2 regions of the Paenarthrobacter sp. NPDC089322 genome follow, and region 2 is predicted to be linked to the other one. Evidence: predicted binding sites of a transcription regulator. Region 2 holds the regulator's gene; the other holds the start of a gene.
The links. The regulator HrcA, encoded in region 2, represses chaperone genes, less so after heat shock. The targets are predictions, from matches to a motif close to TTNGCACTCGNNNNNNNCGAGTGCNAA.
Positions count from the first base shown of each region.

Region 1: the regulator HrcA is predicted to act here: its motif matches at 6,150-6,176, upstream of groES (co-chaperone GroES).

Region 1 is NZ_JBFBGW010000005.1:93,162-115,565, forward strand. Features, by position in the region: gene AB0N65_RS07640 (acyltransferase family protein) at 1-436, opposite strand, end outside; gene AB0N65_RS07645 (NAD(P)-binding domain-containing protein) at 639-1,754, opposite strand; gene AB0N65_RS07650 (hypothetical protein) at 1,796-2,107, opposite strand; gene AB0N65_RS07655 (response regulator transcription factor) at 2,205-3,842, opposite strand; gene groL (chaperonin GroEL) at 4,009-5,622, opposite strand; gene groES (co-chaperone GroES) at 5,708-6,004, opposite strand; gene AB0N65_RS07670 (hypothetical protein) at 6,213-6,632, opposite strand; gene AB0N65_RS07675 (class I SAM-dependent methyltransferase) at 6,700-7,929, shown strand; gene AB0N65_RS07680 (shikimate 5-dehydrogenase) at 7,933-8,757, opposite strand; gene ykgO (type B 50S ribosomal protein L36) at 8,788-8,910, opposite strand; gene AB0N65_RS07690 (GTP-binding protein) at 8,945-10,120, opposite strand; gene AB0N65_RS07695 (glutamate--cysteine ligase) at 10,295-11,446, shown strand; gene tsaD (tRNA (adenosine(37)-N6)-threonylcarbamoyltransferase complex transferase subunit TsaD) at 11,448-12,557, opposite strand; gene rimI (ribosomal protein S18-alanine N-acetyltransferase) at 12,572-13,075, opposite strand; gene tsaB (tRNA (adenosine(37)-N6)-threonylcarbamoyltransferase complex dimerization subunit type 1 TsaB) at 13,089-13,760, opposite strand; gene tsaE (tRNA (adenosine(37)-N6)-threonylcarbamoyltransferase complex ATPase subunit type 1 TsaE) at 13,760-14,353, opposite strand; gene alr (alanine racemase) at 14,350-15,591, opposite strand; gene AB0N65_RS07725 (carbohydrate kinase family protein) at 15,641-16,735, opposite strand; gene AB0N65_RS07730 (6-phospho-beta-glucosidase) at 16,782-18,218, shown strand; gene AB0N65_RS07735 (GNAT family N-acetyltransferase) at 18,231-18,749, opposite strand; gene mshA (D-inositol-3-phosphate glycosyltransferase) at 18,858-20,102, shown strand; gene AB0N65_RS07745 (formate--tetrahydrofolate ligase) at 20,212-21,900, shown strand; gene AB0N65_RS07750 (inositol-3-phosphate synthase) at 22,098-22,404, opposite strand, start outside.
Region 2 is NZ_JBFBGW010000002.1:223,385-232,802, reverse strand. Features, by position in the region: gene lepA (translation elongation factor 4) at 1-1,473, shown strand, start outside; gene hemW (radical SAM family heme chaperone HemW) at 1,474-2,703, shown strand; gene AB0N65_RS03115 (DUF4870 domain-containing protein) at 2,722-3,135, opposite strand; gene AB0N65_RS03110 (DUF3097 domain-containing protein) at 3,261-4,112, opposite strand; gene hrcA (heat-inducible transcriptional repressor HrcA) at 4,328-5,335, shown strand; gene dnaJ (molecular chaperone DnaJ) at 5,386-6,516, shown strand; gene AB0N65_RS03095 (16S rRNA (uracil(1498)-N(3))-methyltransferase) at 6,519-7,292, shown strand; gene AB0N65_RS03090 (GerMN domain-containing protein) at 7,334-8,206, opposite strand; gene AB0N65_RS03085 (PhoH family protein) at 8,628-9,418, shown strand, end outside.

The sequences.
Region 1 (22,404 bases), on a different contig from region 2:
GCCAGTTCTCGTAATAGAACAGGGAGGCCCATGCCTGGTGGACCACTTCCACCCAGCGAGTGGGCGGCAGGAAGACAAAGGTGGCCGCCAGCGTGCCCAGCAGGACCACCACGACGGCGGGAAGCAGGCGCCTGAAAAGGTGCAGCCAATGCCGCAACAAGTCCATGGGGCGCCGTTGCTTGAAACGCCCCGTGAACTGCAGTGTCATCAGGAAGGCAGAGATCAGGAGGAAGACGTCCACACCGCCGGACACGCGCCCGATCCAGATGTGGTAACCCACCACCATGAGGACGGCCAAGGAACGAAGCCCTTGGATTTCCGGGCGGAACTTTGACTTTGCAACGGGTCCGGTAGCCCGCCTGTTGGGACGGGCGGGCGGTTGGATCGTTGGCGTAGTCACGTTAGGCGGTTCCTCAAAGGCTGTTACACAAAGCATCCATCATACGGGGTTTTACAGCTCCACCCGAGTGCGGCAGCCCTGTGAAACCGTGTTCCCCCAGTCAATTAGCGCAGTATTCACTATGTATTTCCGCAGGTGAAGCTGTGCATGGGCTGTGTTGCGCAGACCTCCCGGACGGCACAGGGACTGTGACGCATCCAACACGCCACCTGACTCCGATTCCGTCGCTTTTCCGTTCTCAAAGGTGGATAGCGTGGGCAACAACTGGCTCGGCGGTTGGGCGCTGAGCCGTCAGGTGGCGAGCCACGTAGCGGGCATCCCGACCGACCCCGGGAAGGGTTGCCGAGGCTGCCGCGAACAGGAATTCCTGGCCAATGAAGTACAGCCCGGGAACCGATGCCGACACTCCCCGTTGTTGCTCCAATTCACCACCGGAGTTGGCGTACGGCAGCTTCAGCCACGAGTAGTCGTCGCGGTAGCCGGTGCACCAGATGACGTTGGCGACCGTGAGGGTCCGTCCATCGTCCAACATCGGCTGGCCATCACTGACACCGGCTACCCGAGGGACCAGTTCCACTCCCGCGGCCCCCAGTTCCTTGGTCCTCGTCCGGATCAACGGGGTCGCCATTGTTTTGAACGATTGTGCTGCCTTCCGGCCGACAGGGGTATTGAGGGTCAGGACATGCAAGCCGGCGAATCGGATGACGGGCAGGACGAACCTGGCTGCCAACCGACCGTGCCGGACAGGAATTTCACCACTGGCTTTGCCCGCAAGCAGCGTGGTGTGAGTCCTGCTGACCTCCAAGGCAATTTCCGCTCCCGAGTTCCCGAGGCCCACCACAAGGACCGGGCCGGCTTGGAGTTGTCCGGGATTCCTGTAGTCCCGGGAGTGCAGCTGGAACGTGCCGGAATCCAACTCAGTGGCGAACGCCGGGCGCTTGGGCATCCGGTAACCTCCGGTGGCTACGACGACGTTCCCGGCGTCCCAGGTCCTGGTCCCGGAGCGCACCAGGAATCGGTGGTCCCGCCGGGTCACCTCATCAACGCGGACTCCATGGACAAGCGGCAACTGGAATCGCCGGGCATAGCCTTCGAGGTAGTCCGCGAGTTCGTCCTTGGTGGGGAACGCCAACCGGTCTCCCGGGAACGGTGCCCCGGGTAGTCCGTCAAACTTGGCTGGTGTGAACAGGCGGAGGGAATCCCAGCGCTGACGCCAGGACTCCCCTGGCCTGACGTTCTCGTCGAGAATCAGGAAATCGTGGTTTTGTTTGGACAGCCAATAGCCCAGCGCCAATCCCGACTGCCCACCTCCCACGATGATTGTGTCCGCTGATGCCTCGTTGTTTCTTCCCATGACCGTTCTCCTTCTTCGAATCAAAGGCCAACAATTTCCTTTTAATGAACAAGCGCCGGAGGAGTCTCCAGTTTTTCCACGGGGCCGGCAGCAGGAGCCTTGCGGTATCGCACGCACCAGACCAGCATCAGGGCCGACGCCACCACGTAGAAGCTGTGCAGCAGCCACACCGGTCCTGCCGGGAGGTCGAAGACATACACGGAGTGGACGGCATTGGCGATGTTGGTCAGCGCAATGTTGCCCAGGCTGTAAGAGGCCAGATCCTTGGTCCGGACCGCCTTCATCAGCATGGGAAACATGCTGGCTGCAAAGAGCACGGTAGATACGGTGCCGGCGAGCAGTGGAATGTTCATAAGGCCAAGCTATGGGTCCGGTATCCGGTGCCGCGTCGGCCGAATCACCCATTCAGGCGGAACACAGATGGGTATTTATGCGCACACGGGGAGAATGTCAGCTCACCATATGGTGTTCGAACGCGTACTTGGTGGCGGCAACCCTGGAAGGGACATCCAGCTTGCACAGGATGTTGCTGACATGGCGGGCAACGGTCTTTTCGCTGAGGTACAAGTCCCTGGCGATGGATTTGTTGGCTTTCCCCTCGGCCACCAACCTCAAGACCTGAAGCTCGCGGACAGTCAGCGTTGAGGCCCCGTCCCCCGCTCGTTCCCCGCTGAGCCTGAGGACATCGGCGACGGCCGGCGCCGCCCCCAGATCAGCGAACTCCCCTTGAGCGGCCTCGAACTCCATGGCCGCCGACGCCTGGTCGCCCAACACGGAGCAGGCACGCCCCGCGAGCACCCTGCAGGTTGCGGCACCGTAAGGCGCTTCGAGGCTGTACCACAGACGCCAGGCCTTCCTCGAGGCCAACAGCCCGTCGGCCGCCTTGCTTTCTGCGATCAGGACCTGCGCTTCGGCCTGGGCTGCAATCGCACGTTCCAGTGGCCTGCCGGCGTCACCGACCGGAGCCGCGAACTCATCGGCCGCCGCCCGGGCCGCCGGCGTGTCGCCTGCCGCCAGTTCAACCTCGACGACGGCGGGCAGCAGCCGTCGTCGGTTGGCGGGGTCCGAGCCTGACAATGCACGGCGGAGCATGGCTTGGGCCTGGGCCACTTTATGCTGCGCAACCATGGCCAGGGCCAAACCGGGCAAGGCCTCGAAGCCCGTCTCGGCAGCCTTGGCATACGCAACGCATGCCTCATCAAATTGGCCCCGCATGCGAAGTATCTCGCCCTCGAGGTACCATGCGCCCCATCTGGCTTCCGGATCGCCGCGGCGTGAACGGTCCTGGGCGATGCGGGCGGCTGCCATGGCATCGTCCCACGCCCCGTGGAGGATGAACAGTTCCGCCCTGTGCGACTGGCACTGGCCGCTGAACATCACCATGTCCGGCCGGTCGCCGCACCAGCGTTGGAGGGCGGCCGTCCATTCATGGGCGCGCTGGACGTCCAGGGCCAGGCGGCAACTCCCAATAACTGCGCAGTAGATGATCCCGGACGGAATGGGCGACACCTCCCCGGCGGTCACGGACACCATCACTTCGTCGAGCAGTTCCAAACCCTCATCGGTGAATCCCAAGGTGATCCCTGCAGTCCCCAAGCCCAACTGGCCCAAGGCCGTCAAGTCCCGGTCCCGGAACTTCCTACCCACCGCCAAAGCCTGGCCGAAGAGCTCTTTGCTGGCCTCGGGCTGCCCTCCGTACAGAGCTCCAAGCGCGGCCGGGATCATGAGATAACCCTCGGCTGTGCCCGGCTGGTCCAGCCCCTCCACCAAGTGCCTGGCACGGGCCATCCATCCGGAGCTCCGGGCAGGTTCGCCCATGTCCATCATGTACAACACGAGCCACGCAGCACACCGGGCAGCACCCGCCATGTCGCCCAGCACCACATATTCGTCATGGGCCCGGGTCAGGTAGGCAACACCCTCCGAGTCCTTGCCAAGAAGCATGGCGACCGAGGCCACCACTTCAAGGTCTTCCGGAGGCAGGCCCCCCTCGGCATCCGCCCGCGCAAGGGACTCCAAAGCATCGCTCCACCGATGCTCCGAGAACGCTGAACGTCCGAGGTCCAAGGCTGTTGCCGGCATGGTCATGACTCACCTCGCGGCCGGGAGCAGCCCGGTTGGCGCACCCATGCCGCCGTAATAGCGTCAGGGTACCGCCGCCGTCGTACGCCGACAATAGCAGCCCCGCACCCTGCTGGAGACAGCAAAGAACCCCGGCCACAAAGCGTGACCGGGGTTCCTGCAAGCAACCTGCTTAGTGCTGGTGGCCTGCGTGTGCGTCTTCTTCCTCAGCCGGCTTCTCGGCAACCAAGGTCTCGGTGGTGAGAACCAGGGCAGCGATGGAAGCGGCGTTGCGGAGAGCCGAACGGGTGACCTTGACGGGGTCGATCACGCCGGCGGCGATCAGGTCCTCGTACTCACCGGACTTGGCGTTGAAGCCGTGGTTTGCTTCGAGTTCGGAAACCTTGGAAACCACCACGTAGCCATCGAAGCCGGCGTTCTGGGCAATCCAACGCAGCGGCTGGGTCAGGGCGCGGCGAACGATGCCAACAGCGGCAGCTGCGTCACCTTCGAGAGCCTTGACGGCCGGATCCTCGTCCAGTGCCTTGAGGGCGTGGATGAGGGCGGAGCCGCCGCCGGAAACGATGCCTTCCTCCAGGGCTGCACGCGTGGAGGAAACAGCGTCCTCGATGCGGTGCTTCTTTTCCTTCAGCTCAACCTCGGTGGCAGCGCCAACCTTGATCACGCCGATGCCGCCTGCCAGCTTGGCCAGGCGTTCCTGCAGCTTCTCGCGGTCCCAGTCGGAGTCCGTGCGGGACAGCTCAGCGCGGAGCTGGGCAACGCGGTCTGCGACGTCCTGCTCTGTGCCGGCACCGTCCACGATGGTGGTGTTGTCCTTGGTAACCGTGATGCGGCGGGCGGTACCCAGTACCTCGAGGCCAACGGTATCCAGCGAAAGACCGAGGTCCGGCGAGACAACCTGGGCGCCCGTGAGGGTGGCGATGTCCTGGAGCATGGCCTTGCGGCGGTCGCCGAAGCCCGGAGCCTTGACGGCTACAACGTTGAGCGTGCCGCGGATGCGGTTGACGATCAGCGTGGACAGTGCCTCGCCTTCAATGTCTTCGGCAATGATGAAGAGCGGCTTGGAAGCCTGCAGGGCCTTCTCCAGCAGCGGCAGGAATTCCTGCAGCGAGGAAATCTTGCCCTGGTTGATCAGGATCAGTGCGTCTTCAAGGACGGCTTCCTGGCGCTCTGCATCGGTGACGAAGTACGGGGACAGGTAACCCTTGTCGAACTGCATGCCCTCGGTAAGGACCAGCTCGGTCTGGGTGGTGGAGGACTCTTCGATGGTGATGACACCATCCTTGCCGACCTTGCCGAAGGCCTCGGCCAGCAGCTCACCGACTTCGTCGCTCTGTGCGGAGATGGCTGCCACGTTGGCAACCTGGGTACCTTCGACCTCGCGGGCGTTCTCCAGGAGGCGGGCTGCGATGGCTTCGACGGAAACCTCGATGCCGCGCTTGATCTCCCCGGGAGCAGCGCCGGCGGCAACGTTGCGCAGGCCTTCCTTGACGAGGGCCTGGGCGAGGACGGTGGCGGTGGTGGTGCCGTCACCGGCAACATCGTTGGTCTTCGTGGCGACTTCCTTGGCCAACTGGGCGCCAAGGTTCTCATAGGGGTCGTCCAACTCGACTTCACGGGCGATGGTCACGCCGTCGTTGGTGATGGTGGGAGCTCCCCACTTCTTGTCCAGCACGACGTTGCGGCCGCGCGGACCAAGCGTCACCTTGACAGTGTTGGCGAGCTTGTCGATACCGGCCTCGAGAGACCGGCGGGCAGCATCGTTAAAAGCAAGCTGCTTTGCCATGGTTGTGTCCTTTCAAGACGGAAAACCCGCACCGCTGCGGCTCGGAACGATATCCAAGGCTGCTGCGGTGCGGGGATCCAGGAAGTTACTTTACGACGATCGCGAGGACGTCGCGGGCGGACAGAACGAGGTACTCGCTGCCACCGGTCTTGACTTCGGTTCCACCGTACTTGGAGTAGATGACGACGTCGCCAACAGCTACGTCAACCGGTACGCGGTTGCCGTTGTCATCGAAGCGGCCGGGGCCGATTGCAACAACTTCGCCTTCCTGCGGCTTCTCCTGCGCGGAGTCCGGAATAACCAGGCCGGAAGCCGTGGTCTGCTCTGCTTCGAGCGGGCGAACAACAATACGATCCTCAAGAGGCTTAATCGAGACCGACACTCGGATCTCTCCTTTTCATGAGCTGATTCATGGACTAAGAACAAGGGTGCCGAGGCGCGCAACCGTCGTCGCGGTGCCGGTAGCTGCCTGGCGGGGTGGTTAGCACCCTCACAGGGAGAGTGCTAACAAGACTCTATGTAAGCGGTTAGCACTCGGTCAAGGTGAGTGCCAGCATTTCGTCATCGGTGAACGGTCGGAGCTGATCGGTTCAGCGACCCGTGAGGTCATCAAGGTCATATTCTTCGCCGTCCTCCGGCGCAGCAGACCCGCGGTTGAGGTAGAGCACTATCCCGGCAGCAACCGCCACGACGCCGGATATCACCAGGGCGGTCATCCCGCCGATCCGGGCACCGGTGTAAAGCTCGCGGATGTCGCGGGCCTCGTCCGTGGCGTCACCGATGCTCTTGCCCGTCACGGAATAGGCGGCCGCATTGAAGGAATCCAGCGCGAAAATAATGATCAGCAACGCAACGCAAACCACCGCGATGACGACACCGGCGATCAGGGCCGGGCGGGCGTAGGTGGCAAGGGAACGGCCAGCTGAGTGCTCTGCAGCTCCTGCAGCGGCTGGAATTCTTCCGTTCTGGTTGTTCGGTTCGGAGGGCTGCGGAGTTGCGTTGTCTTCCATACGAACAACCCTATCGGCCTGCTTCACCCGTCCCATCACGTGCGCCGGCGACGTTAGGCTGGTTCCCATGCCCCAAGCACCACAGGAACAGATTGCACCCTTGCTCACCACTGAAGGGTGGGAACTTCTTGCCTCGCTTGGCCCCTACCGGGAAGCAGACGCGTTCAGCGTAAATGCGGACCTCCGCAAGGCAGGGCACTCCCCCGAGGTTGTGGCCGCCGTCCTCACGCAGTCCCGGCTCCGGACCCGGGCCGAAGCCAAGTTCGGCGAGTTTGCGCGGCAGATGCTGTTCACCCAGACAGGGCTGGAGCAGGCGACCCGCCTGAACGTTGCGGCACGGCACGCTGAGCGCTTCGCCCAAGCCGGAATCGCCCATGTAGCCGATCTGGGCTGCGGACTGGGCGCGGACTCCATGGCTATGGCCTCGATGGACATCGCCGTGACGGCCGTGGAGATGGATGAAACCACGGCCGCTTGCGCCACGATCAACCTCATGCCGTTCCCGCACGCCACCGTGGTGCACTCAGACGCCACCTCCGTGGACCTGGACGGGATCGACGGCGTATGGCTGGATCCTGCACGACGCACCACCTCGACGTCGGGGACCACGAGGATCTGGGACCCGGAAGCCTTCTCTCCGCCCTTGTCGTTCGTTGAGGGGCTGGCCGCCACCGGCCTGGCCGTGGGCGTCAAGATGGGCCCCGGCATGCCCCACGACTCGGTGCCCGCCAATTGCGAAGCCCAGTGGGTGTCCGTGGGCGGTGACGTCACTGAAGTCACTTTGTGGTTCAACGCCGTTGCCCGCCCCGGCGTGCGCCGCGCGGCACTCGTCATCGGCGCCCGGGGCGCTGCCGAAATCACGAGCGGCGAGGATTTCGACGGCGGTCCGGTAGCCGCCGTCGGGCCCGTTGAAGGCTACCTGTATGAACCCGACGGTGCGGTCATCCGAGCCGGGCTGGTGGCCGACATCGCTGAACGGCTGGGCGGGCACCTCGTGGACGAGCACATCGCGTATATCTGCGCGCCGGAACTGCATGACACCCCGTTCGCACGCGCGTACAAGGTGCTCGAGGTCATGCCTTACAACGTGAAAGCGCTCAAGGCCTGGGTCAAGGCCAACGGCATCAGCGTGCTGGACATCAAGAAGCGGGGCACGGCCGTTACGCCGGAAGAGCTCAGGAAACAGCTCCTGCCGGCCAAGTCGGCCGGCAAATCGAAGGATGCCATAACGGCCACCCTGGTCCTCACCCGGATCGGCGAGGAAAGAGTGGCCGTTGTTGTGGAGCCTGTGTCCTGACGCCTAGTGCCCGGCCTGGCGGCGTGAAAACTCCGAAGCTTCGCGTACCTGCTCCGCAGACGGCCGGACGCCCGTGTACAGGACGAACTGTTCCTCGGCCTGGATGGCGATTACCTCCGCGCCCGTAATAACGGGCTTGCCGGCGGCGCGTGCGGCCTCGATCAACGGAGTCTCGGAGGGAAGCGCGACGACGTCGAACACCACCCGGGCAGCTGCAATGGTTGCATCCTCGAAGGACTGGGCCCTTTCATCGGCGCCGGCCATGCCCAGCGGGGTGACGTTGATAATGAGATCGGCGGTTGAGCCGTTGACGTCGTCCTGCCAGGCGAATCCGTAGAGGTCCGCCAGCGCCCGGCCGGCAGTTTCATTGCGCGCCACGATGGTGACGGCAGTGAACCCGGCGTCGCGCAGGGCGGCAGCGACAGCCTTGGCCATTCCGCCGGCTCCCCGCAAGAGCACAGAGTGGGTGTTTGGCACCTGATGGTCCTTCAGGAGCCTGGCGATGGCTATGTAGTCCGTGTTGTAGGCGGTCAGGACACCGTCGTTATTGACGATCGTGTTGACCGAGTCAATGGCTTTCGCGGAGGGATCCATGACATCGACCAGCGGGATGACTGCTTCTTTGTATGGCATGGAGACCGCAGCGCCACGGATCGGGAGGCCGCGGATGCCCGCGACCGCCAAGGTGATGTCGGCCGGCGCGAAGGCCTTGTAGACAAAGTTCAAGCCGAGCAGATCGTAGAGGTAGTTGTGGAACCGGGTCCCGATGTTGCTGGGGCGGGCCGCGAGCGAAATGCACAGGGACATGTCTTTGTTCAGGATGGGCATCCACCCATTAAACAGCCCCCTGGGAGGGTGTCAGCCCTGCCGCGCCTTCATTCGCGGGTTCTTTTTGTTGATGACGAATGTGCGTCCACGTCGGCGGACGACTTGTGCTCCGGGGACCTTCTTGAGGGCCCGCACTGAGTTCCTGACTTTCATGGTGTTGCTCCTTTTTATTGTGGTGTGAAGTGGTTCAGAGGGCGTCGCTTAACTCCAAGGGATCGTCCCAAACTCCGAAGTCCAGTTCCATCTCGGCTTCGCTGAGTTGGCAGCCTTCCAGCAGGCTGCGGATCTCCTGGGGGTCGATGTCATCGGCCCGCCCGGTCACCGCGAGAACCGTGCCGCGGTCACCGTAGCTGGGGTGCCAGTCCAGGACGGCGTCGACGTCGGTCCCCGCCTTGACGTCACGGCTTACCGAGGTTGTACCGGACTGTCCCAATGAGGTTGCACCGGCCGCGGCATCGGCCATCCAGGTACCGGTGCTCTCGAGCCAGACGCGCGGCCCGATCCCCTGAACAGCGATCCTGGTTTTGGCAGCGGATGCGATCCACAGGCGGCCGCGTAGCCAGTGGCTTCCCGCAGCCAGCCGGGGAAGCGCCTCACGGAAGCGTCCCGGGTGCAGGGGACGACCGGCCTTGTGCAGCACAGTGCGGAAGGAACCCGGTGAATCGCTCACGGGGACACGGACCGTTCCCGGCTTGGTCCGGGCGGCCGCTTCGGCACCATCGAAGCATCCCGGGCGGAAGCCGTCCTGTGCCGCCACGGCGTCGGCGTGCGGCGCCAACTGTCCCAGCAGTTCCACACCCGTAGCCCACTCCTCCGAACCTACGCGCGGGTTGCCCGACAAAACGGCCCCCAGGCCGGGGTGGAGCATGACCGTGTCCACTTGCCCGAATTCACCAATGAGGAACTCCCCGCTGGTGCGGTCGTCCTGGGGCATGGAGGTGAAGCCGGATTCAAACAGCGTGTGCCGGTCCCAGATATGGTCGTCCAGGTCAACCGGGTCCAGGGCAAGCACTGCGTTGTCCATAACAGCGGGCCGGGAAAGGCCGAGATGCAATTCGGCCACCGCCATTCCTGCGGCGACCCCCGGCGGCAGGCCAAGTACCACGTGGTCGAAGCCGCACGCGGCGAGCCGTTCCGCCGTCGGGACAACATCCAACCTGACGGTGCAACTCAGGCAACCATGCTCCAGCATGGTGGTTTCCCGCTCGAAGAGCTGGCCGTTCCTGTAGACGCGCCGCAGGACCTGGGAACCGTCCAACAGGTCGTGAAGAACCACCACAGAGTTGCTGTGCGTGCGGCCGAGCCTGCTGGTTGCCGCTTCGCGGCATTGGCTGTCGAGGGAACTGACGACGGTGAGGTGCATGGCAAAGACTCTAATTGACAATCATTCTCAATAGCAACTTTTGGGCGTAACGTCCCTGTTTCCCCTCCATATGGACACGCCAAGCTGCACTACACTTGAGCAGACCGCTGGCGGCCCCGCAGCGGGGAAGCCCCGGCCATACAGCAGGCCGGAAATATATACCGAGGGGACGACGTGCAGATTGAGTTTGCGCCATCCAGGCAATCAACACTGGGTGTGGAATGGGAGTTGGCGCTCGTCAATGCACGCACCGGAGAGCTCGTCTCAGTCGCGAACGATGTCCTCAAAGGCGTGGCGGCAAACCACCCGGACCTCAACGAGGACGACGAACACCCCCACATCAAGCGCGAACTGCTCCTGAATACGGTGGAGCTCGTGACGGGAATCTGTGACACCGTCAAGGAAGCCAAGGAAGATCTCAACCGGTCCCTGGCCGCTGTCCGCGGAGTCACCGACTCCATGGGGGTCGAAGTATTCTGCGCCGGAAGCCACCCCTTCAGCCCGCCCCTGCTCCAGCCCGTCACGGACAAGGAACGCTACGCCAAGCTGATCGAACGTACCCAATGGTGGGGTCGGCAAATGGTGATCTACGGCGTCCACGTCCACGTCGGCATCGATCGCCGCGACAAAGTACTTCCCATCCTCGACGGACTGGTGAACTACTTCCCGCACTTCCAGGCCTTGTCTGCCTCCAGCCCCTTCTGGGCCGGAGAGGAAACCGGCTACGCATCCCAGCGCGCCCTCATGTTCCAGCAGCTCCCCACTGCAGGCTTGCCGTTCCAGTTCGAAACCTGGGAGGCCTACGAGTCCTATGTGCAGGACATGTTCACCACGGGAGTGATCGACGCGATCTCGGAAATCCGGTGGGACATCCGTCCTGTTGCTGCCTTGGGCACCATCGAAATGCGTATCTGCGACGGCTTGGCAACGCTCGAAGAGGTGGGTGCGATCGCTGCGCTGACCCAATGCCTCGTGGACGAATTCTCCTCCATCCTGGACGCCGGCGGCACCATTCCCACCATGCCGCCGTGGCACGTGCAGGAGAACAAGTGGCGTGCGGCGCGCTACGGCATGGAAGCCATCATCATCCTCGACGCGGAAGGCAATGAGAAGCTCGTCACCGAGCACCTCGCGGAAACCATCGCACGGTTGGAGCCCGTAGCTGCCAAGCTGGGCTGCTCCGAGGAACTCGCGGATGTCACCAAAATCATCGAACGCGGAGCGAGCTACCAGCGCCAGCGCCGCGTGGCCGCCGAGCACAACGGCGACCTGCAGGCAGTGGTCATGGACCTCGTGCAGCAAATGCGCAAAGGCCCGGACGCTTAAGCTACGCCGGCATTGACACCGTGGTTACCGGCATGGAGGAGTCCGGGGCGAAACCCACGCCGCTGGGTCCTACCCCTGCCATGATGAGCTGGGATCCAAGGGCAGCAACCATCGCCCCGTTGTCCGTGCACAAGCTCAATGGCGGCACATGCAGCTTGATGCCGGCTGACGCACACCGTTGGGCGGTCAACTCCCTGAGGCGCGAGTTCGCGGCAACCCCGCCACCCAGCAATACATCCGTGATGCCGTGTTCCTTGCACGCGAGGACCGCCTTCGAACTGATGACGTCCACCACCGCCTCCTGGAATGCAGCAGCGATGTCCGCCACCGGCACTTCCTCGCCGCGGGCCTCGAACTGCTCGACGCAACGTGCAACGGCGGTTTTCAAGCCGCTGAACGACCAGTCGTAGCGGTGCGGGCCGCGTTCCTCGGCCGTGCCCATGTACTTGGGCTGGGTGAGACCCCTCGGGAACCGGATGGACTTCGGGTTGCCTTGGCGCGCCAGCTTGTCGATGGCCGGGCCACCCGGATAGCCGAGGCCCAGGATGCGGGCTACCTTGTCGTAGGCTTCACCCGCGGCGTCGTCAATGGTTGACCCCAGGAGTTCTACGTCATCGGTGATGCTCCGGATGCGGAGCATTTCCGTGTGCCCTCCGGATACCAGGAGCGCACCGAGGTTCTCGGGCAACTTTCCTGCACCCAAGCCGGCGGCAGCACCGGCGTCGGGCGTTCCATCCAGCAGCCCCACGCCAACATGGGCCACCAAGTGGTTGATCGCATACAGGGGTTTTCCGGTGGCGACAGCCAGCGCCTTCGCAGCGCACACGCCCACCATGAGGGCGCCGGCCAGGCCAGGACCCGAGGTGACGGCAATGGCGTCGATGTCGTCCAGGGTTACTCCCGCTTCATGCAACGACTCCTGCAGGGTGGGCACGAACGCGTCCAGGTGGGCGCGGGAAGCTATCTCCGGGATGACACCCCCAAAACGCACGTGCTCGTCCATGGATGAGGACACCGTATTGGTCAGCAGTGTGGTGCCCCGTACGATCCCCACGCCGGTTTCGTCGCAGGATGACTCGATGCCCAGCACCAAAGGCTGCTGTGTCTGCACAGGAAAAGCTCCGTTCACGCTGTGGCTCCTTCCGGGGAGTGCGGATCATTCAGGGGGAGCCTCATGATCAAGGCATCCGTGCCGTCCCGGTAGTACCGCGGCCTGACGTGGATCTGTTCGAACCCGAAGCGCAAGTACAACTGCTGGGCACGGGGGTTGTCGGCGCGGACCTCCAACAGCACGTCCGCGGCGCGACGGCGCCGCGCCTCGTCGATCAGTTCCGTAAGGACGGCAGAGCCAATGCCCTTGCCTTCGAATTCAGGAACGACGGCGATCGTCTGGACGTCCGCAATGGGCTCAATGCACATCAATCCGGCGTAGGCAACGATCTCCCCTGCAACCTCGGCCACCACGTAGCGTCGTGTTTCGAGCTGGGACAGTTCATCGAAGAACATCTGCAAGGGCCAGGCGTCCACGGGGAACAATCTGCGCTCCAGCGCTTCGACGGCGGGGACGTCGGCTTCGGTCATGTCGCGCAGGGAAACGCCGGCGAGTTCCAACTTGGGCGGGAGTTTCACAGTTCAACCTTCATCACAGGGCACGTTTCCTGGGGCCGGGCACCTGCGCGTCCGACTCCCTGAGGTACAGGGGCGTGGAGTCGAGGAGTTGTTGCCCTGCCGTGAGCCGGGCCAAGGCGAACTGGCCCAAGGATGCTGCGTCCGGTTGGGTTTCCGCGAAATCCTCGTCCGCGCGCAGCACTTCGGCGTAGAGTCCGGCGCCCGCGCCGAACACCGGGAGGTCCGGCAAGTCGGATGCGAAGCCCACGTGGGGCCCATCCACGAGCTCGGGCAGCTGGCCTTCCGCCAAGGTGTAGCGGGCCCAGTAGACCTCTTTGCGGCGGGCATCCGTGGCAACCAGGAACTCCGGTGCGGCAGCGGTTGACTCGGCCACCTCGAGGGCAATCGCGTCAAGGCTCATCAGCCCATACAGCGGCTTGTTCCACACGAAGGCCAGCGTGCGGGCAGTCGCGATGCCCGAGCGGAGGCCGGTGAAAGGGCCCGGGCCGACCCCGGTCACGATGGCGTCGATGTCCGCGCCCGTGACGCCGGCCCCGGCCAGCAGTTTCTCGATGCCTGGTGCCAGAACCTCGGCGTGGCTCCGGGTGTCCTCGGTGGCGAAGGAATCCACTACGCCCTCCATGGCGACGTCCGAGATCAAGGCAGCGCTGGCCACTGCGGACGTGTCGATTGCCAGGATCAACATCAGCGGGCTCCTTTCCCGGCGGTGTCCAAAAGATCGGGGGCCTCTGCCCATCTTGGGCCGAAGCCCCGGAAGACGATGGTGCGGGGCTCATCATCGTCATCGGTATCGAAGTCGAGCACGGTATCAACCGTGTCAGCGGAATCATGTGAAGGCTGCGATCCGGCATCCCCGCCCACGGACCTGTGCAGTTCCACTTCCAAGCGGCTTTCCGACAAATGCTCCACGCGGCCCCGCCCCCACTCCACCACGGTCACTGCGGAATCCATGGTGTTCTCAAGGTCGATGTCGTCGATTTCAGCGGACGATTCCAACCTGTACGCGTCCACATGGACCAGATCCGGGCCTCCGGGACGCGGGCCGTCCGGAAGGTTGGGATGGATCCGGACCAGCACGAACGTCGGAGAAATAATGCCGGCGCGTACGCCCAGGCCCTCGCCGAGGCCCTGGGTGAAAGTCGTTTTGCCCGCTCCCAACTCACCGGTCAGCACCAGCAGGTCCCCGGCCTCAAGCACCTCACCGAGAGCCGAGGCGAGAGCGTGGGTCTGTTCCGCCGTCGTGACCCTCAGGCTGCGTTCCCACAGCGGTCCGTTCACAGCGACGCCGTTTCCGGCGCGGCGTGCACATCGGCGTGCGCAGGTACCTCATTGACGTAGCTCCGGGGCACGCGCGGACTGATACGCGTCACGATTTCGTAGTTAATGGTTCCCGCTGCGACGGCCCAATCATCCGCTGTGGGCCCGCCATCGGTCCCATCACCGAACAGGACGGCTTCGCTGCCCTTGAGGTGGCTCCCCTCTTCGGGGGTGAGGGGTCCAAGGTCGATCACCATCTGGTCCATGGCGATCTGGCCCACCACCGGATAGTTGACCCCGTTCACGCGAACCGGACCGCCCGTGGCAATGCGCGGGACGCCATCGGCGTAACCCAAAGGCACAAGGCCCAGCGTGCTCTCAGTGCTGGTGTGGTACTTGAGGCCGTAGGAGACGCCCTGCCCCTCCGGGACCTTCTTGCAGTTGGAGAGGAGGGTGCGGACGGTCATGGCGGGATGCAGGCCAAGCTCAGCTGACGAGGCGCCGTCGAAAGGCGACAAACCGTAGATGCCGAGGCCTACGCGAATGAGGTCGAAGTGCGAGTCCGGGCGGGACAGCGCGGCGGGAGTGTTGGCGATGTGCCGCACTTCCGTGTCGACGCCGGCATCCTCGGCGATGGCGAGGGCCTCGCGGAAGACGGCGAGTTGCTGGTCCGTTTCCGGCCTACGCGGCTCGTCCGCCACGGCGAGGTGCGAGAAGATGCCCACTACGCGGAGCAGGCCCTCGTCCTGGTATTCCATGGCCTGGCCCACCAGTTGGTCCCAGTCGGCGATGGTGCAGCCGTTGCGGCCAAGCCCCGTGTCCACTTTCAGATGAACACGGGCGGGGCGTTCCTGCTCGCGGGCTGCCGCGACCACAGCGTCCAGTTCCCAACCGGAAATTCCGACGTCGATGCCGGCGGCGACTGCCGCTTGGAAGTTGCTCTCGCGGGTGTGCAGCCAGGCCAACAGGGGCGCGTCGATGCCGGCGGCGCGCAAAGCGAGCGCCTCGGAAATGTGGGCAACGCCCAACCATGATGCCCCGGCCTCAAGGGCAGCGCGGGCGACTTGAACGGCGCCGTGGCCGTAGGCATCAGCCTTAACGACGGCCATCACGGACGCCGGGGACGCGATGGCGACGAACTGACGAACGTTGTGCCGCACGGCTTCGAGGTCGATCACGGCGGAACGCTCCAGCACCGCTGATTTTGCTATGGAGGCCTTGGACCCGATCCCGATATCTGCTGCTGCTTCGTAAGTCACCCTAGAGATTCTAGTGGCGTGGGTGAAGTCCGGTTAACTGCCGGGGGCGCTACTGGGCGTCGGACAAGTGCGCGATCGTAGCCCGGGCACGGCGTTGGGCCTCTGCCGGAATGTCCTTCACGATCGGTTCAAGGAAAGCGAATCGTCGCAGCCATTGGCTCGACTGCCGCTCCTTGCGGGCGTGGGCCCGCTGCCACCAGTCCGCGATGTCGCCCCATCCAGGGGCGGCAAGGGAACCGCCTACCTGTTGGACGGCCAAGGAGGCACACAGGTTCGCGAACCTCAACCGGTCGCCCAGCCGCCACCCCGCGAGGCTTCCCACAATAAAGGCTGCATCGAAGCAGTCCCCGGCACCGGTCGCATCGTAGGCCGATACCGGGAGGGAAGGTACCCACTCCTCCTCCCCCGTTTCCGAATCCACTGCCATGGCGCCCTGCGCTCCGAGTGTCACCACAGCCACCGGGACGCGATCGGCCAACGAATACAGGGCGGCCCACGGATCGCTTTTGTCCGTGAAGGCCATTGCCTCGGGGGCGTTGGGTATGAACGCATAAAAGTGTTCGAGTTGCTCGAGCCTGCGCTGGGACCATTCGCCGCTGGGATCCCAACCAACCACGCCAAAGAGCTTGGTGCCTCCGGACTTCGCAGCCTTCATCCACGGCTCGAGTTCTTCGCCGAGGTCCGCGACGGCTGCGAGCGCCTTGGGAGGCTCCCCGATCAAGTCCGAAGCGTTGATCGGTGCAGGGTGCCCGTGCGTGACCATGGAGCGGTCCTGGTTCACACATAGAGAGACAGTTACCGGCGAGTGCCATCCCGGGACCCGGCGGGACAACGACAGATCCACGTGTTCCTGGGTTTCCAGGATCTGCCAGTTGTAGTCGCCGTACCCGTCGTCCCCGAAAGTTGCAGCCAGGTTGGTGCGTAGTCCAAGGCGGGCTGCTGCGATGGCCTGGTTTGCGACTCCCCCGGGGCAACTTCCCATTCCTTCGCTCCACACCTCGGTTCCCGGTTCCGGTGAGTGCGGCAGCCCCGTGAAGATGATGTCCTGGAAGACCGTTCCCGTGAGGAGAAGGTCGCACTGCTGATCGCCGCCGTCGCGCACGGCAGCCAAGGGATCGAAGCGTCGCTCGGGCATTGCATCCATGCACGGCAGACTACGCTGCACCTTTTGGGCTGCATAGACTCGGAGCATGCGGCTCATGATCGCCGGCGGCGGCGGATTCCGGGTTCCCCTTGTCTACCGTGCTTTGTGCACGGGCCCCTACGCGGGTTTGGTCAGCGAACTGGTGCTCTACGACGTCGACGCTGCCCGCCTGGCCGGGATCGAGGCAGTTCTCCGCAACATGCCCCTGGCTGAGGGCGTCCGGCCCCGGGTCCGGGTTTCCACTGAGCTGCAGGAGTCGCTGACCGGCACCCAGGTGGTGTTCGCCGCCATCCGTCCGGGCGGGACAGCAGGACGGGTGATCGACGAACGCGTTGCGCTGGATCTCGGTCTGTTGGGCCAGGAAACGACCGGCGCCGGAGGTATTTCGTATGCGCTCCGTTCCATTCCAAGGATGCTGGAACTTGCCGAGGCCATGCGGCAACACTGTCCGGACGCCTGGCTCATCAACTTCACCAATCCGGCGGGGATGGTCACCGAGGCCCTGGTTCCTGCGCTGGGCCATCGCGTCATCGGGATCTGCGATTCCGCCGGGGCGTTGGTGCACCGGGCAGCGGCGGCTGCGGGGGCACCGCTTCAGGACGGAACGCTCGACGGCGTGGGCTACTTCGGGTTGAACCATCTCGGCTGGCTATACCGGCTGGCTCCCGCTGGGAGGGACCTGCTGCCAGGGCTGTTGACTGACCACGCCGCGCTGGCCTCGTTCGAAGAGGGACGGCTTTTCGATCCCCGCGTTCTGGAAAAACTCGGCTGCCTGCCCAACGAGTACCTTTACTACTACTACGAGACCGAACACGCCACCCGCGCCATCCTTCAGCAAAGCCGGACGCGCGGGACCTCCATCCATCAGCAGCAGGACTCGCTCTACCCTGCACTGCCCGGCTCCCCGAACCCCTACGAGCGCTGGGAAGCGGCCCGTTTGTCCCGGGAGGAAGGATACATGGCCGAGGCCCGTACCCAGGGCGGACGCCGGGACGAGGAAGACCTTGCGGGAGGCGGGTACGAGCGGGTTGCCTTGGCCGTCATGCGGGCGCTGGCCGGTGGCAGTTCGCAGGGGAGAGACGGAACGCAGCTTGGGAGCGCGCCCACCCGGTTGATCCTCAACGTGCCCAATGCTCCGGTCGTCTCCGCCGGCCGGCCGGCCGAGGCCGTCACTCTGGAGGGCGAAGCGAAAGTCGCCGTGCCCGGGCTGCCGGCTGACGCCGTCGTCGAGGTTCCCTGCGAGGTGACCCCCGACGGCGCCATGCCGCTTGCGCAGGAACGGCCCGGCGGGCAGTTCCTCACCCTGATGCAGCACGTCAAGGAGGTGGAGCGGCTAACGATCCGGGCGGTACGCGACGGCGACAGGGATGCGGCTCTGCAGGCATTCGCGATGCATCCGCTGGTGGGGTCCGCGGCATTGGGTCGGCAACTCCTGGAGGGATACGAGCACGCCTTCCCGGAGTTGAAAGGGCTGTGGAAGTAGTCGGGCGCTCCCTTAGAGCTCCTGGTACATCACGTGGAGGCCCACGTAGCCGATCTCCGGGTGCTCGAATGCCTCGGGGACCGTCGCGAGGATCCGGAAGCCCATTGACTGCCACAGCCACACGGCGCGGACGTTACTCTCCACCACGGCGTTGAACTGCATGGCCCGGAAGCCGGCCGCCTTCGCTTCTTTGAGGGAATAGGCACACAGCGCTCGGGCAATGCCCTGACCCGAATGCTTGGCACCCACCATGTACCCGGCGTTCGCCACATGGCTGCCGCCGCCGGCCTGGTTTGGATGGAATTCGCCGGTGCCTAGAATCCTGTCCCCGTCGTTGGCTACGGCCACGAATGTCTGCCCGGGAGCTTCCTTCATCCATTTGGCCTTGGCCGCGTCCTCGCTGGTGTCGCGGTCCCACGTGAAAGTTTCGCCTTCCCGGATAACGGGTTCCATGATGGACCAGATACCTGGCCAGTCCTCGGCAGTGGCGGGGCGGATGTGGATGGTGTTTTCTTGGCTCACAGCGGACACGCTAGCAGCCTTATCCCCGGCGGCGGGACCCCTCACTGTGCCGGTGGCAGGAGTAGTGTTTTCTGCAGGGCAAATTGCTTTTGGGTTCACAGGGAGGGAGGTCGGTACGTGGCGCTGATCCGGCGGGTTGCGTTCTTCTCCTTGCATACCTCTCCCATGGAGCAGCCCGGAGCCGGCGATGCCGGCGGCATGAACGTCTACGTTCGCGCGTTGGCCGTAGCGTTGGCGGAATCAGGCGTGGAAGTGGAGATTTTCACGCGGTCCACCAAAGCCAGCCAGGCCGCCGTCGAACATCCCGCCCCCGGCGTTTGCGTCCACAACGTCATGGCCGGCCCGCGGCGGAAAGTACCCAAGGAAGAACTGCCGGCGCTGCTGCACCTCATGGTGGAAGAGATCGAGCGCATCCGGCAACGCCAGCCCCACGGCCGCTACGACGTCATCCACTCGCATTATTGGGTTTCCGGAGTTGCCGGCCTGGAGTTGTCCGACCTCTGGGGTGTGCCGCTCATACACACCATGCACACCATGGCCAAGGTCAAGAACCTCGTGCTCCAGTCCGGCGAGCGCCCTGAACCGCGGCGACGCGAAGAAGGCGAGCAGAGGATCGTTGATGGCGCCGCGCGCCTCATCGCCAACACACCCGCCGAGGCGGAAGAACTTGTTTCGCACTACGGGGCGGACATCGACCGGATCGATGTTGCACCTCCGGGCGTGGACCTCAATGTCTTCACACCCTCGTTCCGGCGAAAGTCCCGCAAGGAACGCGATGTGCGTCCGGACAGTTTCCATATTTTGTTTGCCGGCCGTATTCAACGGCTCAAGGGTCCGCAGGTGTTCGTGAAAGCCGCCGGGATCCTTCGGCAGCGGCGTCCGGACATCGATTTGGAGATGACCATCCTCGGATCCCTCAGCGGGGCAAAGGACTTCAACCTCCAACACATCATCGAAGACGCAGGACTCAGCGACGTCGTAACGCACCGTCCTCCCGTGGTGGCCCCGGAACTCGCGGGCTGGTTCCGTTCGGCGGACGTCGTGGTGATGCCCTCTTTCAGCGAATCGTTTGGGCTTGTGGCCTTGGAAGCACAAGCGTGCGGGACCCCCGTGGTTGCCACCAAGGTCGGAGGACTGACGCGTGCTATTTCCGACGGCAGGACAGGCCTGCTCGTGGAAGGGCACGATCCTTCCGACTGGGCCGATGCTTTGGAAGACCTGTACGACGACGTCAGGACAAGGGAGGACATGGGCCGCCTGGCCGCCACGCATGCCGAATCCTTCGGCTGGCAACGGACGGCCGCCATCACCGTGGAAAGCTACAGGGAAGCCGTCGGGGGTCTGCTTGTTCCCGGGCGCTGAGGCTCCTGCCTGGGACCACGGCAGCCTCCGAGGGAACGTGCTTCGCGGCTGGTAGATTGTCGCGCACAGCGTAACGTCGCGCACAGCGTCACCGAGCCGAAGGACGAGGATGTCTGAGAACAAGGTCCTGAGCGATCTTGAGATTGCCCACAGAGCAACAATGCTGCCGATCACGGAGATCGCAGAACGTGCCGGCATCGCGGTGGAGTCGCTGGAGCTCTACGGTCCTTACAAGGCGAAGATCAATCCGGCCAAGTTGGTCCTGCAACAGGGCAAGCCTGCAGGCAAGGTGGTCCTGGTTTCAGCAATGTCTCCCACGCCGGCGGGCGAAGGGAAGTCCACCACCACAGTGGGGCTCGCCGACTCCCTTGCCCGTGCCGGACACAAAGTGATGATCGCGCTCCGGGAGCCGTCCCTTGGACCAATTCTCGGAATGAAGGGAGGAGCTACCGGCGGCGGATACTCCCAGGTGCTGCCCATGGACGACATCAACCTGCACTTCACCGGAGACTTTCACGCGGTAACGTCGGCCAACAACGCACTCATGGCCCTGGTGGACAACCACATCTTCCAAGGCAACCAACTCGGCATCGATCCCCGCCGCATGACCTTCAAACGGGTTCTGGATATGAATGACCGGGCCTTGCGCGAGGTTGTCATCGGCCTCGGAGGTCCCGCCCAAGGAGTCCCGCGCCAGGACGGTTTCGATATCACGGTCGCTTCGGAAATCATGGCCGTGTTCTGCCTTGCAGCAGACCTGGACGACCTCCGCACGCGTCTGGGCCGCATGACGTTCGGCTATACCTTTGATCGGAAACCTGTGACTGTTGCGGACCTCGGCGTTGAAGGCGCACTGACCCTGCTGTTGAAGGACGCCATCAAGCCCAACCTCGTCCAGACCATCGCGGGAACCCCCGCGCTGGTCCATGGTGGCCCCTTCGCGAACATCGCCCACGGGTGCAATTCCCTGATCGCCACCCGGACCGCCCAGCAACTGGCCGACATCGTGGTCACAGAGGCTGGCTTCGGTGCGGACCTTGGCGCAGAAAAGTATATGGACATCAAGTCCCGCATGGCTGATGTGGCCCCTTCCGCGGTGGTTGTCGTAGCCACCATCCGTGCCCTCAAGATGCACGGCGGAATACCCAAGGACCACCTTGGCGAGCCCAATGTCGAGGCGCTGGCTGCCGGAATCGAAAACCTGAAAAGGCATGTGGGGAACGTCTCCAAGTTCGGCATCTCTCCCGTGGTGGCCATCAACAAATTCGCCACCGATACCCCCGAAGAACTCGAATGGCTGCTTGCCTGGTGTGCAGCGGAAGGCGTGGAGGCCGCGGTTGCCGACGTTTGGGGCCGTGGCGGCGGGGGCGACGGCGGGGACGAGCTGGCGGCGAAGGTCGCCGCTGCGGTGGACGCGCCGTCGAACTTCCACCATCTGTACCCCTTGGAGCTATCCGTGGAGGACAAAATCCGGACCATCGTGCAGGAGATCTACGGAGCCGACGCCGTCGAGTTTTCTGTCCCTGCTGAGAAGAGGCTCGCCGAGATTGAGAGGAACGGTTGGTCGGGGCTTCCCATCTGCATGGCAAAGACCCAGTATTCGTTCACCGATGACGCATCGAAGCTCGGAGCACCCAAGGGTTTCCGTGTGCACGTCCGGGAATTGATTCCGAAGACGGGGGCGGGCTTCATCGTCGCCCTGACCGGCGCCGTCATGACCATGCCGGGCCTGCCCAAAGAGCCGGCCGCCATGCGCATGGATGTGGATGCAAACGGGAACCCGACAGGCCTCTTCTGACGCTCTCTCACCAAACACCCCCTTCCGGTGATCGCTCTCTCACCCGGGTGAGAGAGGGTGCACCAGAAGAGGGCCATCGGTGAGCGAGGGTGCACCAGAAGAGGGCCATCGGTGAGAGAGGGTGCAGGAACGAGGAACGGCCCTCCCGTCGGACGGAAGGGCCGCTACTCGTTGGTGAGGTTATAGCTTGGTGAGGCTTAGCGCTCGATGTCGCCGCGGATGAAGGCTTCCACCTTTTCGCGGGCGATGTCGTCGTTGAACTGCTCCGGCGGGGACTTCATGAAGTAGCTGGAGGCAGAAAGCAGCGGGCCACCGATGCCGCGGTCCAGGCCGATCTTTGCGGCACGGATGGCATCGATGATGACACCGGCGGAGTTCGGGGAGTCCCACACCTCGAGCTTGTACTCAAGCGAAACCGGGGCATCGCCGAAGTTGCGTCCCTCAAGGCGAACGAAAGCCCACTTGCGGTCATCGAGCCATGCAACGTAATCGGACGGGCCGATG
Region 2 (9,418 bases):
GCCAACCTGTACCTGGCCATGGAAAATGACCTCACGATCATCCCGGTCCTGAACAAGATCGACCTTCCGGCCGCGCAGCCCGAAAAGTATGCCGAGGAACTTGCCAACCTCATTGGTGGCGATCCTGAAGAGGTCCTGCGTGTGTCCGGCAAGACCGGCGTCGGCGTGGAGGCGCTCCTGGACAGGATCGTCCGGGACATCCCGAACCCTGTAGGCGATGCCAACGCTCCCGCTCGCGCCATGATTTTTGATTCTGTCTACGACACCTACCGTGGAGTTGTGACCTACGTCAGGGTGGTGGACGGGCAACTGAGTCCCCGCGAACGTATCCAGATGATGTCCACGAAGGCCAGCCACGAGCTCTTGGAGATAGGGGTGAGCTCGCCCGAGCCGGTTCCTTCCAAGGGGCTCGGAGTGGGTGAAGTGGGTTACCTCATTACCGGCGTCAAGGACGTGCGGCAATCCAAGGTAGGCGACACCGTCACCAACCTTGCCAAGCCCGCCTCGGAGATCCTCGGCGGTTACCAGGACCCTAAGCCCATGGTCTTTTCCGGGCTTTACCCACTGGATGGGACCGACTACCCCAATCTTCGCGAGGCGCTGGACAAGCTCAAGCTCAACGACGCCGCCTTGGTGTACGAGCCCGAAACCTCCGCTGCGCTTGGCTTCGGCTTCCGTGTTGGCTTCCTTGGCCTGCTCCACTTGGAAATTGTCCGTGAGCGCCTGGAACGCGAGTTCAACCTGGACCTCATCTCCACAGCCCCCAACGTGGTCTACGAGGTAACGCTCGAAGACAAGTCCGTCGCCACTGTGACCAACCCGTCCGAATTTCCGACCGGCAAGGTCAATGAGGTGCGCGAGCCGATGGTGGCGGCCACCATCCTCGCCCCCAACGAATTCGTTGGCGCCATCATGGAGTTGTGCCAGAGCCGCCGCGGCCAAATGCGGGGCATGGACTATCTGTCCGAGGACCGCGTCGAGATGCGTTACTGGATCCCCTTGGCTGAGATCGTGTTCGACTTCTTCGATCAGTTGAAGTCCAAGACCCGCGGCTACGCGTCGCTGGACTGGAAGGCCGACGGCGAGCAGGTTGCTGATCTCGTGAAGGTCGATATCCTCCTCCAGGGCGAACAGGTGGATGCCTTCAGCGCCATCACCCACCGCGACAAGGCCTATGCCTACGGCGTGATGATGACCGGCAAGCTGCGTGAACTGATTCCGCGCCAGCAGTTTGAGGTGCCTATCCAGGCTGCCATCGGTTCCCGCATCATTGCCCGCGAGAACATCCGCGCGATCCGAAAGGACGTCCTTGCCAAGTGCTACGGCGGTGACATCACCCGTAAGCGCAAGCTGCTGGAGAAGCAGAAGGAAGGCAAGAAGCGCATGAAGATGGTGGGCCGGGTGGAAGTGCCCCAGGAGGCGTTCATTGCCGCGCTGACCACTGACGAGTCCAAGGACAAGGCCAAGAAGTAGATGCCCAGCGTCCTTCCCTTGGGCGACCCGGCACCTGCGGACGGTTTGCTGCCCCCGCAGGTGCTTGCCGGCGTCGAACATCGCAAGTTCGGCTTGTACGTGCATATCCCGTTCTGCGCCGTGCGGTGTGGCTACTGCGACTTCAACACCTACACGGCTACCGAACTTGGTGGTGGTGCATCCCAGGATGCCTACGCGGGCACAGCTGTGGCGGAACTGGATTTTGCTGTCGCCGCCCTCGACGCTTCAGGGGTGCCCCGGAGGCCACTCAGCACGGTCTTCTTCGGGGGTGGGACGCCCACGCTGCTTCCGGCGGCTGATTTAGCGCGAATTTTGCGGGCGGCTGTTGCTCATTGGGGGCTCGAGCCGGGAGCCGAGGTGACTACGGAAGCGAACCCCGACTCCGTCACGCCCGAATCCTTGAAGCTCCTGGCTGACGCCGGCTTCACCCGGGTCTCTTTCGGTATGCAATCCGCTGTGCCGCATGTCCTCAAGGTGCTTGACCGTACGCATACGCCGAGCCGTGTCCCCTTGGTGGTGCAGTGGGCCCGGAAAGCAGGACTGGCCGTCAGCCTGGACCTCATCTACGGCACACCCGGCGAGACCATGGCTGACTGGCAGGAGTCCTTGGAGACAGCGCTTTCCTACGAGCCGGACCACATCAGCGCCTACGCTCTGATCGTGGAGGACGGCACCAAGCTCGCTGCGCAGATCCGGCGCGGCGAAGTCCCCGGAATCGACGACGACGATCACGCAGCAAAGTACGAACTGGCGGACACATTGATTTCGGAATCCGGGCTGAAGTGGTACGAGGTCAGCAACTGGTCAAGGACGCCGCAGCAGGCGTGCCGCCACAATCTCGCTTATTGGCGCGGCGATGACTGGTGGGGCGTAGGCCCGGGAGCGCATTCCCACATGGGCGGCGTTCGGTGGTGGAACGTCAAGCACCCCACTGCTTATGCATCAAGGCTGGCAGCGGGCTCCTCGCCGGCCGCCGGACGTGAAACGCTCGACGCCGGTACCCGGGAGGTTGAGCGCATCATGCTTGAGGCGCGCCTTGGGACCGGTCTGTCGGTGGACGCTTTGGACAAGGTAGGACGCCACGCCATGGCCGGGCTCATTGCTGATGGCCTTGTTGATCCTGTGGCGGCATTCAAGGGCCGCTTGGTCCTGACCCTGAAGGGGCGGCTGCTCGCCGATGCCGTGGTTCGCAGGATCCTGCCGGACTGAGTCCTGGCCGGGCACCGACTACTTGATCCAGCGGAGATTAATGCGGTAACGGTGCGGCTGGCCGTGGTTTACCCGGATCCCGGCCGAGACCGAGAAACACGTCAGTGCCACCCAAATTGCCGTAGCTATCACCGCGAAGATGTTGCCGACGACTGGCAGCAGGACCAGGATGTTTGCCACGACTGCGGCGATGGTCGGCGGCAGGGTGAAATTCAGTGCTTCTTTGGATTCCTGTGCGGTGAATGGACCACGGTCGCGGAAAATCAGGTAGATCAATAGCGACGGCAGGCACCCAAGAATGCCGCCGAAGTGCGCCAAAGTAGCCCATTGACGGTCTTCGCTGGCGGTCAGGGGGAGTGCATTTGCAGGTGCGCCATGATACTGGGGCTGGCCTGCGGCCTGGCCCGGTTCGTCTGGGGCGTTGTCTGCCACGGTGTCTTCCCTTTGCTTTAAGATGCTGCAGTCTTGCTGTCCCAGAATACTGGGTCCGGCGGGCTTCACGGGACAAAACGCATCATGGCTTCGCCGGTGATGCAGCTTCAGCTCACCATGCGGCCTTAGGGCACTGTAAGGAAGTCGATGACTTCCTCCACCCTGCCAAGCAACGATGCCTCGAGATCCGCGTAGCTCCGCACAGCGCCGAGCAACCGTTGCCAGCCGAGGCCAATGTCTTCGGCGGTGTCATGGGGCCACCCGAAGGCAGTCAGGATCCCGGTCTTCCAATCCACGCCGCGCGGGATCTCGGGCCACGCCTCGATTCCCAGCACCTTCGGACGGATTGCCTGCCAAACATCCACATACGGGTGGCCCACAATCAGGACGTTTCCGGCAGCACCTGGCAGCGTCATGGCATCCTGGGCGATCCGGGACTCTTTGGAACCGGCAACAAGGTGGTCCACCAGGATGCCGAGCCTGCGCCCGGGGCCCGGCGCGAAGTCCGCGATGGCCGATTTGAGGTCGTCGACGCCATGCAGCGGCTCGACGACGATGCCCTCCACCCGCAGGTCATCACCCCAGACCTTCTCCACCAGTTCGGCGTCGTGCTTGCCCTCCACCCAGATCCGGCTTGCTTTTGCCACTTGGGCACGCTGCCCTTGGACCCGCACGGAACCGGACGCTGTTCGGCCCGGCGGCAATGAACCGGCGGGTGTTTTCGCGGCCGGGGGCATGAGGCGTATGGCCTGGCCTTCAAGCAGGAATCCAAACCCGAGCTGGAAGGACTTGGTCTTACCTTGTCTGTCCTCCAGGGAGACAATGTGCATCCCGCCGGACTTTTCGACCCTGGTTACTTCACCAACCCATCCGGACTGGACGTCTTCAAGGACCATCCCGCGTTGGACAGGTACCTCCGGCAGCGTCGTCTTCACGGGCGCGCTCAGGTCCCGGGGACCCCATGTGTCAAAAGCCAAACCTTCATACCTCTTCGCGCTGGAAATTTTGACAGGGCCGCTGCTGCTGCCGCCCGCTGCGGTCAACTCCCGGCGGGCCGGTTTCAATGCTAGCAACGGGCTGGCTCATACTAGACTTATTAGCACTTGGGCATGTTGAGTGCTAAGTACGTTGTAGCTGGTGGTCCCCGCAGCCTGGGATACCCGGCATTGGACAGCCGTCAGGAGGTGTTGCAATGAGTGAGCCACGCAAGCTGGAAGTGCTGCGCGCCATCGTTGAGGATTACGTACACTCCCGGGAACCAGTCGGTTCCAAGGCTCTCGTGGAACGGCACCATTTGGGGGTTTCCAGCGCAACCATCCGCAACGACATGGCCGTCCTGGAAGAAGAAGGCCTCATTGCCGCGCCGCATACCAGCGCCGGCCGGATTCCGACGGATAAGGGATACCGGTTGTTCGTGGACCGGATTTCCCAGGTCAAGCCCCTGTCCGCAGCGGAGCGTCGGGCCATCCACTCCTTGCTGGAAGGGCCGGACGACCTCGACGACATCCTGGAACGAACCGTAAGGCTCCTGTCGCAGCTGACCAACCAGGTCGCCGTCGTGCAGTACCCGCACTCCAACCGGGCCTTGGTGCGCCACGTCGAATTCGTCCTTCTGGCGCCCAAGCAGGTCCTGGTGGTGCTGATCGCAGATACCGGCAGCGTTGGGCAAAAGGTCATCGACGCCGGCTCGGATGTCAGCAACGAGGCTCTGATGGCGTTGCGTGCGCGGTTCCTGGGAAGCATTTCCGGCACTCAGTTGGCTCTTCTGTCGCAAGTGCTTCCGTCCGTTGTGGCCTTGTGCCCGCCGGAACTCCGCAGCTTGGCGCAGGTCCTTGCCCACGGTCTGGAAACGCTGAGTGACACAAGCCGTGAAGAGCGCATCCTGATGGCCGGTACGGCCAACCTTGCCCGGTCCAACGTGGACTTCCCGCTCAGCATCGGCCCCGTGCTTGAGGCGCTTGAGGAACAAGTCGTCATGCTCCGGTTGTTGTCGGACATGGGGGATGATCCGCGCGGTGTTACCGTCAGCATCGGCCGCGAGAATCCGTACGATGGCCTGGCCGAGGCATCAGTCGTGGCCACAGGCTATGGCTCGGGCGCGAAAGTGGGGATCCTGGGGCCCACCCGTATGGATTATCCAACCACCATGGCAGCCGTGCGTGCCGTGGCCCGATACCTGTCCCGAATTCTCGGCGGCTGAGCCAGCCCCGGGGCTAAGAACCGCAGTACAACAAGGAAGAGAAACCGACTTTGAGCAGCCACTATGACGTTTTGGGAGTCTCACCGGAAGCCACCGGGGAAGAGATCAAAAAGGCGTACCGCAAGTTGGCGCGAAAGCTACACCCGGACGTCAACCCGGGGGAGGACGTCGCTGAGCAGTTCAAGGCAGTGACCCATGCCTATGAGGTGCTGTCCGACCCCCAAAAGCGCCGCGTCTATGATGCCACCGGTAACGAGAACGGCACAGACAACGGCTTCGGCGGGGGCTACTCCGGCCAGGGCTTTGCTTTCCAGGACATCTTCGACACCTTCTTCGGTGGCGGAGCCGGAGGTCACGGCGGTCCTGCATCCAGGGTGCGCCGCGGCCAGGATGCCCTCATTAGCGTCCGGATTGACCTCAAGGATGCCGTGTTCGGCGTCAACAAGAAGCTCGAAGTCGATACTGCAGTCATTTGCCCAACGTGTGATGGCAGTTGCTGCCGGCCGGGCACTCATCCCGAACGGTGCGATATCTGCGGCGGCAGCGGCCAAGTGCAGCGGGCTGTCCGTTCCATCCTTGGTCAGGTTATGACTACGGCGCCGTGTGGTTCTTGCGAGGGCTTCGGCACGATCATCAAGGATCCCTGCAACGAGTGCAGCGGCCAGGGCCGTATCCGCAGCCGCCGGTCACTCACCATCAAGGTTCCGGCCGGTGTTGCCACCGGAACGCGCATCCAGTTGTCGGGGCAGGGTGAAGCAGGACCGGCGGGCGGACCGGCGGGCGACCTGTATGTAGAGATCCGCGTTAACAACGATTCCACCTACATCCGCGAGGGGGACGACCTTCATGCAACCCTGAGCGTTCCCATGACGGCCGCTGCCTTGGGCACGGAACTTAGCCTTGAGACGTTCGACGGACCGCAGGAGATCGACGTCAAGGCCGGCACGCAATCCGGCGAGGTCATTACCCTTCGAGGGCTGGGCGTGACGCACTTAAGGGGTTACGGCCGTGGAGACCTCAAAGTGCACCTTCATGTGGAGACCCCCGGCAAGCTCGACCCGGCCCAGGAAGAGCTTCTGCGACAGCTGGCCAAGTTGCGCGGCGAGCAGTTCACCGACGGCAAGCTCGTTGCCAGCGGCGGCATGTTCGCCAAGCTGCGGGACAAGCTCGGTAACCTGTAGCGGTGAGCAACCCCGTCTTCTTCACACCCGCCGGCAGTTTGGACGGTGTGGGTCCTGGCTCTGTGTTTGTCCTGGACGGTCCGGAGGCCAGGCACGCCGTCACCGTGAAACGGCTCACGGCAGGCGAAGCTGTGGACCTTGCCGACGGAGCAGGCGCACGGCTGACGGGAACGGTGGCTGAAGTCGGTCAGGGCACGCTGTCGGTCACAGCCACCGAGGTCACGTATGAGGGGCAACCGGCAACGCGCTTGGTGCTGGTCCAGGCGTTGGCCAAGGGCGACCGTGACGAGCTGGCCATCGAAACAGCTACCGAGCTGGGAATCGACGCGGTCATCCCGTGGCAGTCGGAACGGTCCATCGTCCGGTGGAAAGCTGACCGCGCAGCCAAAGCCCACGCGAAGTGGCAATCGGTGGTCACGGCAGCGGCCAAGCAGGCCCGCAGGTCATGGATACCCGTGGTTCGTCCCCTCATGGATTCAGCTGCGTTGGCCAAGGCTGTTGCCGGCGCCGACATGGCTGTCATCCTGCATGAGGACGCGAAGAACCCCTTGCGCTCCGTGCTGGAAGACTCACCAGTCCTGAAGGGCGCCGAACCGGATACACCGCGGGAGGTCATGCTCATTGTGGGACCCGAGGGCGGTATCTCGCCACGCGAGGTAACCCGCCTGAGTGACGCTGGAGCCGTTACGGCACTGTTGGGTCACCACGTGTTGCGGTCGTCGACGGCGGGTCCTGCCGCCGTCGTACTCGCCAGCGATGTCTTGGGTCGCTGGTAGGGGACGACGCACCGACCCGGTCCGGAGCCCGGACTTTTCGGTTAGCTGACGCTGAACAACCGCGTATCAGTGCTCGACTCGTCGGTTTGCCCGGAGGCGTCCACCTGGGAAACCCGCAGTTCATATTTGCCGGGCTTCAGCGTCGCGCTGAACGTAAACACGCCCAATTGACCGGTGTCACCCGTTGCCTTCGCCTGTCCCGTGAGGACCGCGGTCTTTTCGCCACTGCCGTTCTCCTGCAGGATCCGCCAGCTCACCGGCTTGGAACTGTCCGTGCTCCGGCCATTGAACTTCACCGTCCCGGCCGGTAGTGAAGTGTCTTCCTGCGGGTCGATGATCCACAGCGGTGCCACCAAGGACGCATCCCTGGACATCGGTTGGCCCAGGCGTACCTGGCCGAACGCCATGAAGTCAGTGTGACCATCAACCAGGATGACCACTTGGATTTGCTGCCCGGAATTGATCAGTCCCGAGGAAGACGCCGCTGCGGTGGCGGTGTAAACGAGCTGTTGCACAGCACGCTGCGCCATCCCGGCGTCAAGGTTGGAGTTGAAGGCATCACGCGAGATGTCAACGGTGATCACATTCTTACCCGAAATGGAGGTGGCCAGGTTGCCGGGCTCCTGCCATGGCGTGAAGAAGTCGCGGTCCAGGGGTTTCTCGGCCATCATGATTCGCAATGCCGTGGTTACAGGGTTCCCGTCTCCGGAAATGTCCCTGAACTCCCGGTAGAGGTACACCTCATCCTCGCTTCGGCCAATCCAGTACACGGGGATCTTGGTGGATGCCTGCGTGGTTTCCAGCGGGGCGTTGCTGGCAGGGGCCTCCTGGACATTGACTTGCGGCGGGGCGGTGGTCGCCGATGGGGCGCCGCCGTTAGCGATGCAACCCGTCAGCAAAAGGACAGCCAGCATCGCCGGCGCCGCCACAACGGACTTCGTCCGCCGACGCACGCTGGGCTTTTGACTGGCTGACTGCGTGATGGGGGTTCCTAGCCTTGCGGCCGGCGATTCAGCCGGCCGGTTTTCGTGCGCGGATTCTGTTTCCTACCCGCTATGCCAGCTTGGCATACGGTCGACGGCGACTGGCAGGGATTCGAAGGACTGGCCGCAACTGAAACAGGATTGATACCCGCTTGATGCCGAGTTGAGACAATATTTCATGGCAGCCTGGTCCAGCGTCCGAGGGTGATGCGCTGAGAAGACCGCCGGAGCCCCGGCTGGCGTAGGATTGAAGGCATTCCGGCAAACGGACTGGCGCACCAAGTGGTCCTTATGTCGAAACCTTTGAATAACGTGAACCAACCGGAGGAGAAAAGGCCGCACGGCCAACACTATGAGTGAATCCCTGAATGGGCGGCTGCGGACCGGCAACGGGAACCCGGCTGCCACCGAGTTCCCGCACACTTTACCGGGCACGCGCACGGAAATCGTCACGTTCGACAACTCCGATCAGATGGTTCACTCATTGGGAAGCCATGACGAAGCCTTGCGCTATATCGAGGAACAGTTCCCGGACGTCAACTTCCATGTCCGCGGCAACGAGCTGTCAATGTCGGGCCCCGCCACTGTCATACCCCGGATCATGCGCCTACTCGAGGAAGTCCGCGGGCTTGTGGCGAAGGGCACGGTTGTCACGCCGGACGTCTTGCAGCAGCTGGTTTCCCTGCTCAGGTCGCAATCCGTCCAGAACCCTGTGGACGTCCTCACCCACAACATTCTTTCCAGCAGGGGCAGGACCATCCGGCCCAAGACGCTTAACCAAAAGAACTACGTGGACGCCATCGACGCCAACACCGTGATCTTCGGCATTGGGCCGGCGGGTACCGGCAAGACGTACCTGGCGATGGCCAAGGCTGTACAGGCACTGCAGTTGAAGGAAGTCAGTCGCATCATCCTGACGCGGCCGGCAGTCGAAGCGGGGGAGCGGCTCGGCTTCCTCCCGGGAACCCTCAGCGACAAAATCGACCCCTACCTGCGGCCGCTCTACGACGCCTTGCACGACATGATGGACCCTGAGTCGATTCCCCGGCTCATGGCGGCCGGCACCATCGAAGTTGCGCCTCTCGCCTACATGCGCGGCCGCACGCTCAACGATGCGTTCATCATCCTCGACGAAGCCCAGAA